DNA from 2 places in the Kitasatospora sp. NPDC093102 genome. Region 2 is predicted to be linked to the other one. Evidence: riboswitches for the same ligand, from Rfam matches in the RefSeq annotation. Region 2 holds a riboswitch; the other holds the start of a gene.
The links. Region 2 has a riboswitch for guanidine ahead of AB0O11_RS14100 (SMR family transporter). Riboswitches for the same ligand answer to the same signal wherever they lie in the genome.
Positions count from the first base shown of each region.

Region 1: it holds a riboswitch for guanidine, as region 2 does, so the genes downstream of both, AB0O11_RS10910 (MBL fold metallo-hydrolase) here and AB0O11_RS14100 (SMR family transporter) in region 2, are expected to answer to the same signal.

Region 1 is NZ_JBFBFA010000006.1:43,968-50,446, forward strand. Features, by position in the region: gene AB0O11_RS10900 (NAD(P)-dependent oxidoreductase) at 1-746, opposite strand, end outside; gene AB0O11_RS10905 (hypothetical protein) at 864-1,058, shown strand; gene AB0O11_RS10910 (MBL fold metallo-hydrolase) at 1,081-1,944, opposite strand; guanidine-III (ykkC-III) riboswitch at 1,956-2,023, opposite strand; gene AB0O11_RS10915 (DUF397 domain-containing protein) at 2,053-2,250, opposite strand; gene fes (enterochelin esterase) at 2,302-3,483, opposite strand; gene fhuB (Fe(3+)-hydroxamate ABC transporter permease FhuB) at 3,480-5,648, opposite strand; gene AB0O11_RS10930 (ABC transporter substrate-binding protein) at 5,755-6,479, shown strand, end outside.
Region 2 is NZ_JBFBFA010000008.1:67,545-74,023, reverse strand. Features, by position in the region: gene AB0O11_RS14110 (hypothetical protein) at 1-807, shown strand, start outside; gene AB0O11_RS14105 (MFS transporter) at 811-2,250, opposite strand; gene AB0O11_RS14100 (SMR family transporter) at 2,345-2,659, opposite strand; guanidine-III (ykkC-III) riboswitch at 2,704-2,769, opposite strand; tRNA gene AB0O11_RS14095 (tRNA-Cys) at 2,855-2,926, shown strand; gene AB0O11_RS14090 (xanthine dehydrogenase family protein molybdopterin-binding subunit) at 3,011-5,338, opposite strand; partial or broken gene AB0O11_RS14085 ((2Fe-2S)-binding protein) at 6,058-6,479, opposite strand, start outside.

The DNA of each region.
Region 1 (6,479 bases), on a different contig from region 2:
TCGAACCCGGCCGCCGCCTCCGGCATGCGCTCCGCGATCAGGGCTGCCGGGGCCCGGTGAAGACGTGCGAGGTCGTCGGTCCGCCAGGGGTACGGGCCGGCGATGTTCACCACCCCGGCAGCCGTGGCGCTCTCGACGGCCAGCAGGTGCGCCCGCGCCACATCGGCCAGGTCCACGCCCCGGTAGAGGCGGTGCCGGGCCAGCAGGGGCGGCGGCTCCGGGAAGCAGCGGGCGATCCGCAGGCACGCCGTGGTCATGCCGGTCGCTTCGAGCACCAGACGCTCGGCGGCCAGCTTCGTCTCGTCGTAGACGTCGCGCGGCCGGGCGATCAAGTCCTCGGTCACCCAGACCGCCGCGCCGTCGGACGGCACCAGCGCGTGCCCGTACACCGAGGTCGAGCTCGTGAGGACGAACCGCCGCACCCCGGCCGCCTCGGCGGCGGAAAGCAGCTCCCCGGTCGCCCCGACGTTCACGGCGTGGAACTCCGCATCCGGCCGCACCCCGACGTGCGGCGCGTGCAGCGCGGCCGCGTGGACGACCGCCTCCGCCCCGGCGAGCGCCCCGCGCCATGCCACGCCGTCCCGTAGGTCCGCCACCACGTCGGTGTCGGGGGACCCCACCAGGTCCACCCCGACCACCGTGCGGCCCGACTCCCGCAGCAGCCGCACCACCGCCGACCCCACCAACCCGGCCGACCCCGTCACCACCACACGCCCCACCCGGGCCACCCCTCCCACACGCGTCACCGATCCGCCGAGCCTACGGCGCCGGGCGCGGTACTGTGCCGGAAGCACCGGAGGAGAGCGCATGAACCCTGAGCACTACCGCCTGCTCGAAGAGGCCCGCCGCAGCCTGCCGGATGGTTGCAAGGTCGAACTGTCGGGCGACATCATCGTCATGCAGGCGTCACCGCCGTCGATCCATCAGCGCTGTTCTCCGAGCCCAACCGTGACCGCTACCACACCCGGACGGAGCGGGAGTTCGGCGAGAAGATCGGCATCCCGGAGCCGTTCGGCTTCGAGCTGGACCTGACCCGGCTGGTGCCCTACCGGGATTGACCGGCCCCGGGGCCCCGGGCGCTCACTCGTGCGGCCAGAGGATCAGGTCGTCCAGCGGGTACCGGCGCGGACGGTCGCCGAGTTCGGCGACGGCGGCCCGGATCCGGTGCAGGTGGGCCGAGGTGAGCTGGAGCGGCGGCTCCTCGGGCTGGTGGGTGGTGCGGATCGGGTAGTCGACGCCCGGCTCGCGGGTCATCTCGATGTGGCAGCCGAGCACGTGCGTCACCGGGTGGCTCTCGGCGAAGGCGACCAGCCGCTCGATGCTCCGCCCGAAGGCCGGCCAGTCGTTGATGTACAGCCGCCCCGGGTAGACCGTGTCGCCGGTGAGCAGGAAGCCGGTCCACGGGTCGTAGTAGGTGACCGACGCCTCGTGGTGTCCCGGGGTGGCCAGGCACTTCAGCACCCGCCCGCCGCCGAGGTCGACCGGGGCCACCGCCTCCTCGTCCCGGTCGAAGCCGAAGTACGGCCAGGCCGCGGCGAGTTCCCCGCCGACCAGGGTGGTCGCCGGCCGGTCGGCGAACTGGCCGTCGCCGGCGACGTGATCGCCGTGCGGGTGGGTGTGCAGGACCAGCAGCGGATAGTCGCCACCGGGCCGGGGGTTGCGGGCGAGCCACTTCTCCACCAGCTCGTCGACCGTCGCGCGCAGCGGGAAGTACACGGCCTCGGCGGTCGCCCCGGTGTCGATCAGTACTGCCCGCTCCGTCCCGAACAGCAGGAACAGGAACGGCGCCTCGTAGTGGACCGCCTTGTTCTGGCGCAGGATGACGGTGTGCTCGTCGTACTCGTGGACCTGGATGTCCGGGTCGGTGTTGTGCTTCGCGGACGGGGAGCCGTGGATCCATCGCACGTCCAGCGGACGGGTGATGGGAGTACCGGCAGCGGACATGACGCCTCCAGGGTGCGTCGTCTTGGCAGGCCGGGTACGGCGCACGTCTCGTCCGGGGCCGGCGCCGCTGCGCCGCCCCGGGGACGCTAGCACGGGCCGGCGGCGGACTCAGCCGGTTGTAGGAGAAGCGTTCCGGGCGAACTCGACGAAGTCGGCCCAAGCCCGGGGAGCGAAGGCGAGCCGGGGGCCGGTCTTGTCCTTGGAGTCCCGCACGCGGACGGTGCCCGGGGTGAGGGCGACCTCGACACAGTTGCCGCCTTCGGTGCCGCTGTGGCTGGACTTGAACCAGGCCGGTGCGGTGCTCATGGACGCGTTCATGGCCGACCCCCCGTGGTCATCCGGTATGGACTCCCGACGTCAGGCGCCCGAAGGTTCGGGGGTGTGCGAATCGGTCGAAACCATCCCCACGGGTGATCCGAGCAGGTGAGCGAGCCCGTCGGCGAGGCCGCCGCGCCAGCAGGCGTAGTCGTGGCCGCCGTTGAACTCGCGGTAGGCCAGGTCGTAGCCGCGGGCCGTCAGGACGTCGCGCAGGTGGCGGTTCTGGGCGAGGAGCATCCACTCCTGGAGGCCGACCTCGATCCAGAAGCGGGCCGGACGCCGTTCCTCGGCGGCGAAGCGGCGGGTCAGCCATTCGCTGCCCGCGTCGAACTCGGTCCCGTCGGGCCACCAGAAGGAACCGGACTGGGACAGCGCGTTGCCGAAGCGCTCCGGGCGGCGGTAGGCGGCGTAGGCGGCGGTGAGGCCGCCCGCGCTCTGGCCGGCGATCACGGTGGCGGCCGGGTCGTCGCTCACGCCGAACTCCGCGCCGGCCCACGGGAGGAGACGGTCGGCGAGGAGGTCGACGAAGGCCGGGTTGCAGCTGAGGTCGTCCGGGCGCTGTGGGCCCATGGTGTGCACCAGCAGCGCGACGGTGGGCGGGATCGCGCCGTCCGCCGTCAGGTTGTCGAGGCTGTTGCCGACGGACAGCACCTCACCCCACATCTCGCCGTCCAGCAGTACCGCGCCCGGGTACGGGCCGCCGTCCGCGCGGTGCCCGGCCGGGAGGTGGACGTCCACCCGCCGGCCGGCCACCGTACGGGCGAGTGTCCGCCCGCGCGGCACGCCGTCGCGCCGCCGCACGTACGGCTGCGCGGGCGCGGCGGGCAGGCTGAGCACCGAGGAGGGGTGACGGCCGTCGCGGGCGGGCAGCCGGGGCTCGGTGTCGTACGGGTCGGGGCGGGCGTGGTCGAGGACGCGCAGCCAGTCGGGGCGAGTGGTGCCGGGGGCCTCGCCGCGGAACGGGTACAGCTGGTACGAGGCGCGGTGGTCCGCGCGCAACCGGTAGGTGATCGACCAGGTTCCATCGGCCTGACGCTTCATCAGATGCGGCGTCAGGTCGCCGGCGTGGCGGTCCTTGTCGGTGACGGTGTGCAGCAGCGCGAGCACGCCGTCGCAGCCGTCGTCCCGGTGGGCGAAGGTGACCAGGCGGTAGGCGGGGTCGTCGGGGTCGGGGGCGACGACGAGCGGGGTCTTCACCGTGAGGTCTCCAGAAGTGGTCACGCGGGGCTGCCCTTGCGGCCGAGCAGCACCCAGAGCAGGAATGGGCCGCCGAGGACGGTGGTGACGATGCCGACGGGGATCTCCACCCCGGCGAACAGCACCCGTCCCAGGGCGTCCGCGAGCACGACGAGCAGGGCGCCGGTCAGCGCCGAGCCGAGCACCGGCACCCGCGCGGGTCCGGCCAGCCGCCCGGCGATCACCGGTGCGGCCAGCGCCACGAAGCCGACCGGCCCGCAGACGCCGACCGCCAGCCCGGCCAGCGCGACGGCCAGCAGCAGGCAGGCGAGCCGGACCCGGCCCGGGTCGACACCCAGCGCGGAGGCGACGCTGTCGTCGAAGCGCAGCACCGCCAGCCGCCGGGCCGCCACCAGTGCGAGCGGCACCAGCACCGCCAGCCCGATCAGCACGGGCGTGGCGACGGAGAGGTCCCGCCCGTTGAGGCTGCCGTTGGTCCAGATGTACAGCGAGCCGGCCGAGTTGAGCGAGCGCCGGGCCATCGCGACCTGGATGACGGCAGAGGCGAGCGCCGACATGGCGAGTCCGACCACCAGCACCCGATAGCCGCGCGCGCCGAGCCCGCCGGAAGCCAGGGTGACGACCAGGACGGCGACCAGCGCGCCGAGCGGTCCCGCCCACCAGGCGCCGAAGGTGCCCGCGACGCCGGCGGAGACCAGCACGGCGGCGGTCGCGCCGTCGTTGACGCCGAGCAGTTCGGGCGTGGCCAGGCGGTTGCGGGCGAGGGTCTGGGTGAGGCAGCCGGCCAGGCCGAGGGCGGCCCCGGCGGCGAGCCCGGCGACGATCCGGCCGAGCCGGAACTTCTGCACCAGCAGCACGTCCAGCCGGTCGCCGTAGCCGAACACCGCCCGGAAGGTGCGGGCGAGGTCGAGTTCGCTCTGCCCGGCGTGTGCCGAGACCACCACGGCGGCCAGCAGCGCGGTGGCCAGGCCGAGCGAGGCCAGCAGCGCCCGGCGCGGCAGCAGCAGTGACCACGCGCCGTAGCGCAGTGCCAAGTCCGGTTTGGGCGGTGCGGGTTCGCCCCGCCGTGCGGACGGCGCGGACTCGGCGGGATCGGCCATGGCCAGGGCGGCGGAGTGCCGGGAGCGGACGATCGCGATCAGGGCCGGGGCGCCGACCAGCGCGACGATCACCGACACCGGCGCCTCGAAGGGCCGGGCCACCACCCGGGCGAGCACGTCCGCACCGGTCAGCACGGTGGCGCCGAACAGCGCGGCGAGCAGGGTGAGCCGGCCGACCCGCGGGCCGGCGACGGTGCGGGCGAGGAAGCCGGAGAGCAGCCCGAGGAAGGCGACCGGCCCGGCCAGCGCGACCGCCGAGGCGGTCAGCAGGGTGACCGCGAAGCCGACGGCGGCCCGGGTGGCGCCGGGCCGGTGGCCCAGGCCGCGGGCGAGGTCGTCGCCGAGGGCGAGCGCGGTCAGCGGCCGGGTGGTGAGCGCGGCGAGCAGGAACCCGGCGCCGAGCATCGGGGCGAGTTGGCGCAGGGTCGTCCAGCCCTCCACCCCGGCCAGCGAGCCGAGCACCCACACCCGGTACCGCTCGTACGCCTCGGGGGAGTTGACGATCAGCACGTCGGTGAGCCCGCGGAAGATCGCGGCGACGGCGGAGCCGGCGAGCACCAGCCGCATCGGGGAGCCGCCGCCGCGGCTGCTCGCGACCAGCAGCACCACGGTGCTGGCGAGCACCGCGCCGCCGAAGGCGAAGGCGAGGTAACCGAAGGAGGTCTGCACGCCGAGCACGGCTATGCCGAGCACGACGCCCAGCGAGGCGCCGGCGTTGACGCCGAGCAGGCCGGTCTCGGCCAGCGGATTGCGCGTGACGGACTGCAGCTGCGCCCCGGCGACGCCGAGCGCGGCGCCGACCAGCAGGGCGGTGAGGGTGCGCGGCAGCCGCAGGTCGCCGACGACCAGGGCGAGCCGGCCGTCGGCGCGGGCTCCGTCGCGGTTCAGCAGGTAGTCCAGCACCCGCCCGGGTCCGACCTCGCCGGCGCCGACCGACAGGGAGAGCGCGGCCAGGGCGAGCAGGAGCACCGCCGCCGCCGTGACGGCCGGCCAGGCCGGGCGGGCGCCCTCCGTGCGGTCCCCGGGTCGTCGGGGCTCCGGCGTGGCGGCGGGGGGCGCTTCGGGGACGCCGGCTTGCGACAATGTCATAAGGTAAGGCTAACCTAATGACCGAGCCGCCTCGAGAGGCACCTCCGCCGTGCCGAGCTGCCCGGACGTCGCTCAACTCCCGTACCACCGTTGCCCGGAGGCACCCATGCCGTTCGCCCGTCGCCCGCTCAGCCCCGTCCGCCGCCGTGCGGCCCAGGCGCTGGCCGTCACCGGGGCGGCCGCGCTCCTGCTCACCGGCTGCGGCTCCTCCGGCTCCTCCTCGGGCTCGCCTGCGGCCGCCTCCCCGGCGGCGGGCCCGGCGGGCGGCGGTGACGGCGGCGGCAAGCGGACCGTCAAGGACGCCACCGGCAAGGCCGTCGAGGTCCCCGCCGAGCCCAAGCGGATCCTCACCCTCACCCAGGAGGACCTGGACGCGGTGCTCGCCCTCGGCGTCAAGCCGGTCGGCATCACCAACGGCCAGGGGCTGGCCGAGCCGCCCGCGTACCTCAAGGACAAGGTGCAGGGCGTCCCGGTGGTCGGGAACCTGCTCCAGCCCGTGATGGACAAGGTGATCGCCGCCAAGCCCGACCTGATCCTGGCCGGCGACATGCAGGACGAGCAGGTGCTCAGGCAGCTGCGCGAGATCACCCCCGCCACGCTGGTCACCATGGCGCCCGCCGACGACTGGAAGCTCGCCTTCCGGGGCATCGGCAACGCCGTCAACAAGCTCGACCAGGCCAACAAGGTGATCGGCGACTACGAGGCCAAGGCCGCCAAGGCAGGCGGCGAACTCGCCGGGAACAAGGGCGCCGCGGTCTCCATCGTGCGCTGGAACCCCACCGGCCCGAGCTGGATGGAGAAGAAGCAGTTCGCCAGTGGCGTGGCCCTCGA
Region 2 (6,479 bases):
ACCCTGGAGAACGTGCACGCGGCCTGGCTGGAGGGCCACGAGATCGGGACCCACTTCAACGGCCACTTCTGCGGCTCCACCGGCGTCGGCAAGTGGTCCCCGGAGGAGTGGGACAGCGAGATCGAGCAGGCGATGGGCTTCGTGACGAACTGGCGCACCAACACCGGCTTCACCGACCTGCCGGCGCTGCCCTTCGACTACCGCAAGGAGCTGATCGGCAGCCGCACCCCGTGCCTGGAGGGCCAGCGCAACCTGCTGCCCACCGCGGTCAAGCGCGGCTGGCGCTACGACAGCAGCGGCAACGGCACCCAGGTGTGGCCGCAGAAGATCCAGGGCGGCGCGCTCTGGGACCTCCCGCTGCAGTCCATCCCGTTCCCCGGGCACACCTTCCAGGTGCTCTCGATGGACTACAACATCATGTACAACCAGTGCGGCCCCAACACCAAGGCCGACCCGGCGCTCCACCCCGGCTTCCAGGCCCAGGCCCGCGACGCCTACCTGATGGGCTTCGACCGCACCTACAACGGCAACCGGGCGCCGTACGTCATCGGCAACCACTTCGAGGAGTGGAACGGCGGCATCTACATGAACGCCGTCGAGGAGGTCCTCAAGGCCATCGCGGACAAGCCGGAGGTCCGGCTGGTCTCCTTCCGGCAGCTGGTCGACTGGCTGGACGCCCAGGACCCGGCGGTGCTGCGCAAGCTCCGGACCCTCGCCCCGGGCCAGTCCCCGGCCGGCGGCTGGGAGGCCTTCCTCGGCGCCCCGGCGGGGGCCGGGGCCCCCGCCGTCGCCGCCGCCACCGGCTGACCGTCAGGTCCGGGTGCGGACCCGGCCGGAGAGCAGCGCCCCCAGCAGCGACACCCCGATGCTGGTCAGGAACACCACCGCGAAGGCGCCGGGCGACCCGGCGCCTTCCGCCGTGTCGTGGAGGGCGGCCACCGAGCCGCCGCCCAGCGCCGCGAACAGCACCCCGGCCAGGCCGGTGAGCAGCACGTTGCCCAGCGCGTCGCTCATCTGGAGCGCGGCCGAGTTGGCGCCGGCGTCCTCCGGCCTGGAGAGCTTCATCATCAGCACGCTGACGGACGCGATGGTCAGTCCCATCCCGAGGCCGCCGACGCCCCAGGCGACCGCGGCCACCCAGGCCGGCACCGCCGGGACGAGCACCAGCGCGGCGCCCCCGATCGCCACCACGGTCAGCACGAAGCCGCCCCGGATCATCGGCACCCGGAAGCGCTCGGCGGCGGGCCGGCCCTGGAGCCACGAGCCCAGCGCCCAGGTGAGGCCGCCGCTGGTCAGGGTCAGCCCGGCCAGCGTCGGCGAGAGGCCGCGCCGGCTGGTCATCATCAGCGGGATGAACACCTCGGCGGAGAAGAACGCCCCCGCCGACACCCCGCGCAGCAGGATCACCGCCGGCAGCCCGCGCACCGCGCGCAGCGTCCCGGCGGGCAGCAGCCCGAGGACGGCCGGCACCAGCAGCGCCGCCCCGGCCGCCCCGGGGATCAGCCCGATCAGGTCGAGGCGCTGGCCGGCGTACTGCACCAGGCCGGCGCCGACCGCCGCCATCGCGGCCAGCCGGGTGCGGCGGCGGTCGAAACCGCCGCCCTTGGCCACCGGGTGCTCACGCTCGGAGCGGGCCAGCGCCGGGCCCATCACGGCCAGCGGCAGGAGGATCAGCACCGGCACGGCCAGGAACACCCAGCGCCAGCCCAGGTGCTGGGTGACGGCCCCGGCGACCAGCGGGCCGACGATCGAGGGCAGCACCCAGGCCGAGGAGAAGGCCGCGAACACGGACGGCCGCAGCCGCTCCGGATAGGCCCGGCCGACCACCACGTACAGCGCGACGATCACCAGCCCGCCGCCCAGGCCCTGGATCGACCGCCCGGCCACGAACACCCACATCCCGGGCGCCGTCCCGGCCACCACCAGGCCGACGCCGAACACCGCGATGCCGGTGAACAGCGGTTGCAGCGGGCCGCGCCGGTCGCACCACTGACCGGAGACGACCAGGGCGAACAGCGTGCTGGTGAAGTACCCGGAGAAGGCGAAGGCGTACAGCGAGACGCCGTGCAGCTGGCGGGCCGCCGTCGGCATCGCGGTGTTGACGGCGGTCGCCTCGAAGGCGATCACCAGGACCACCGAGACGATCCCCAGGGTCAGCGCGCGGTAGCGGCCGCCGAGCACCCCGCCACCGGGGTCGTCGTCGAGGGGTATCGGCACGGGGTCGACCGAGGTGGGGGAGGCAGTGGTCATACGTAACATCGTAAGAGCCGTCTGCCTCGATGGCCCCTGACCCCGGTCGGTGATCGGCTCGGTCCCGCGTCCTGGGACGGCGGCGCGGCGCAGGTCAGTGCAGCACCTTGAGACCCACCACGCCGGAGACGATCAGCAGCAGGCAGACGATCCGGGCCATCGTCGCCGGATCCCCCAGGACGGCCATGCCGTAGACCGCGGTGCCGACCGCGCCGATGCCGACCCAGGCGGCGTAGCCGGTGCCGATCGGAATGGTGCGCATCGCGTACGCCAGACCGCCCATGCTGAGCAGCAGCGCGACGCCGAAGACAAGGCTGGGGACGAGGCGGGTGAAGCCCTTGGACGATTCCAGGGCGACCGCCCACACGGTCTCCAGGAAACCCGAGACGATCAGAACGAGCCAGGCCACGACAGCGACACCTCCGCAGTCCACAGCGGCCGGATTGCCGCTGAACTGCGCCGTCTTGTCGTCACCGGGTACGACGCGCTCGTCCGGGGTGACGGAAATGCCGCCACCTGTCCCCGACGGTAGCACACACTGCCATACAGAATTTACAAAGGGGCGTTGACCCCTCTCCCCCGGATCGGCCACTATGAATTCACTGGCCGTGTGCCCGAGTGGCTTAGGGAACCGTCTGCAAAGCGGTGCACGCGGGTTCGATTCCCGCCATGGCCTCACCGGAAAAGGAATTGCCGGTCGACTCCGAAAGTCGCCCGGCAATTCCTTTTCGCTATTTCCGTTGCCGTCCGGGGAATCCGGTCAGGCCGTGACGGCGTCCTCCGCCCGGATCGGCAGCCGGCCGACCGGCAGGCCGGTGGCGGCGCGCACGGCCGCGGCGACGGCCGCCGGGGCGACCACCGCGGGGACGGCGCCGACCGCCTTGGCGCCGAACGGGGCCACCACGTCGCGTTCCTCCAGCAGCGTGGCGATCCGCACCTCCGGGGTGTCCAGCGCGGTGGGCAGCCGGTAGCCGGTGAACGAGGGGTTCTGGAGCACCCCGCCCTCCGTCCGCAGGTCCTCCAGCAGCGCCAGGCCCACGCCCTGGGCCACCCCCGCCTCGATCCGGTCCTCGATCTGGCGCGGGTTCAGCGCCCGGCCGACGTCCTGGGCGACCGTCATCTCGACCACCCGCACGGTGCCCAGCTCGATGTCCACGTCCACCACCGCGCGCATGGCGCAGAACGAGATGGAGACGAAGGCGTCGCCCTGCCCGGCCTCGTCCAGCGGCTCGGTGGGGTGCGGGCGGCACTGCGCGGTGGCCCACAGCTCCTTGCCCTCCAGCGCCTCGGCGACCGGCATGCCGAGCACCCCGTCGTACGAGGTGATCTTGCCGTCGGCGATCTGGAGCAGCTCCGCCGACATCCCGAAGTTCGCCGCGATCGGCTGGAGCAGCTGGTGGCGGACCATCAGCGCGGCCCGCTCGACGGCACCGCCGGAGACCCAGGTGTGCCGGCCGCGGGCGGACGGGCCGGCGATCGACTGGTCGCTGTCGGCCGGCGCGATGTAGACCTCGCTGACGCCCAGCACGGTCTGCACGATCTGCCGGGCCAGCGTGGCGAAGCCCTGTCCGGCGTCGACCGCCGCGCAGATCACCGTGGCGTGGTCGCCGCTGACCCGCACGGTCGCCGTGGAGACCTCGTCCTCGCCCTCGGCGCCCAGCATGTGCACCATGCCGACGGCGTAGCCGATGCCGCGCCGCACCGCCGCCGGGTCGCCCGCGCCGCCGGGCCCGCCGGGCAGCAGCCACTCGGCGTCCGGGTCGTCCACCGGCAGGGCCGGCAGCGGCTCGGCGGCGACCGCGTCGAGCAGGGCCCGCACCGGCGCCGGGCAGGTGACGGCCTGTCCGGTGGGCAGCGGGTCGCCGGTGGACATCGCGTTGCGACGGCGGATCTCCACCGGGTCCACACCGATCCGGGCGGCCAGCTGGTCCAGCTGCGACTCGTACGCGAAGCAGGCCTGCAGGGCGCCCTCGCCGCGCATCCGGCCGGCCGGCGGATTGTTGGTGCGCACCGCCCAGGCGTCCACGAAGACGTTCGGGCAGACGTACGGGCCAGCCGAGAAGGCCGTCGCGGCGGCCAGCGCCTCGGCGGAGACGTCCGCGTAGGCGCCGCCGTCCAGCAGGATCTGCGCCTCGACCTTCACCAAGGTGCCCTCGGCGTCGGCGTGGTGGCGGTACCGCAGGAGCGCGGGGTGGCGCGAGGTGTGGGTGTGGAAGGACTCCTCGCGGGTGAGCGTCATCTTCACCGGGCGGCCGGTGCGCAGCGCCAGCAGGGCCAGGGTGACCTGGAAGGAGAGGTCCTCGCGGTCGGTGGTGGCTCCGGGCACGCCGGTGACCACCAGCCGGACCCGGTCCGGCTCCAGGCCGAGGCAGGCGGCGGTGCGGTCGCGGTCGCCGTGCGGGTCGGTGGAGGACAGGTGCAGCTCGACGCCGCCGTCCGGGCGCGGTACGGCCAGCCCGGCCTCGGCGCCGAGCGGGGCCGGGTCCTGCCGGCCGACCTGGTAGAGGCCCTCGACGACGATCTCGCCCACCGCGTCCGGGTCCCCGCAGCGCAGCGGCAGGTGGCGGAACAGGTTGCCGTCCGGGTGCAGCGGCGGCGCGGTGAAGGACTGCTCGGGGTCGGTGACGGCCTCCAGCGGCTCGTAGTCGACCGCGATCAGCCCGACCGCCAGCCGGGCGGTGTCCGGGTGGTCGGCGGCCACCGCGGCGATCGGCTCGCCGTGGTGGCGCACCACGCCGGCGGCCAGCACCGGCCGGTCGGCGACGATCGGCCCGGCCGGGGCGCCGTCGGGGGTGCCGTCCGGGCCGGGCGGCAGGTCGGCGGAGGTGACCACGGCGTGCACCCCGGGCAGCGCCAGCGCGGCCGAGGTGTCGATCCCGCGGATCCGGGCGTGCGGGTGCGGTGAGCGCAGCACCGCGCCCCACAGCAGCCCCTCGGCCCACAGGTCGGCCGCGTACGGGTAGATGCCGAGCGCCTTGGGCAGCGCGTCGCTGCGCAGCGGGGAGCTGCCCAGGCCGGTCGGCTCCGGTGCGCCGCCCTCGCCGCCGTCCTGCTGGATTGCTGCGCCGATGTCGGTAGGCGACGTCATGATGCGTGGTCGTCCTCGGGGAGCCGGATGCCGTGGGCGGGGGTGGCGCCGTACGGGACACCGGCCGGGGCGCCGCCCTCGGCCGGGGCACCGTGCGGGTGCGGGGCGGCGTACGGGGTGCCGTGCGGCGGCGTGCCGTCGTAGGCGGCGCCGGGCAGCGGGGTGCCGTGCGCGGGGGTGGGCTCGTAGACCGGGGCGTCGTACCCGGTGTCGTAGCCGTTCTGCTGCTGGTGGCCGTCCGGGTAGGGCACGTAGGTGCCGTGGGCGGGGGTGGCCTGGTACGGCTGCTCGGGGTAACCCTGCGGCGGGTAGTACACCTGGTCGTCGGCGGCCTGGGCGGGGATGACGTCCCGGATCGGGGCCAGCACGGTGGTGTCGTACACGCCGGTGTCGTAGCCGCCCTGGGGGTCGCCGTACGGCAGTCCGGCCGGGTCCTGCTGGACGGCGTGCGGCGCGGCGGGGTGCGGCTCGACGGGGTGCTGCGCCGCTGGGTGGGCGGCCGGGTGGGGCTCGACGGGCTGCTGCGGGACGTGCTCGATCCAGGCCTCGGCGTCGGTGTAGACCGGCGGCTCGACGGCCTGCCCGGGTTCGACGGGCGGGTCCACCGGCAGCTCGGCGACCGGGCCGGCGGCCGGCTCGGCCGGCGCCTCGGGAGCGGGCTCGACGGCCTGCGCGGCGGCCTCCTCCGTCTGCTCGGCCTCCAGCGCGCGGGCGTCCGCGACGGTCTGGACGGCGGCCAGCACGCCCCGGTAGCCGGTGCAGCGGCAGAGGTTGCCGCAGAGCGCCTGGCGGGCCTCCACCTCGGTGGGCCGGTGGTTGCGCTGGAGCAGGTCGTGCACCGCCATCGCCATGCCGGGGGTGCAGTAGCCGCACTGGACGGCGCCGGAGGCGGCCAGCGCCTGCTGGACGTCGCTCGCGCCGCCGGCGGCCGACAGGCCCTCGACGGTGTTGATCTCGCTGTCGGCGGCCAGTGCGGCGGGCACCAGGCAGCCGGCCACCAGCTGGCCGTCCACCTGCACCGAGCAGGCCCCGCACTCGCCCTGCTCGCAGCCGTCCTTGGCGCCGGCCAGGCCGAGCCGCTCGCGCAGCACGTAGAGCAGGCTCTCGCCGATCCACGCGTCGGTGACGGGCCGTTCGAAAC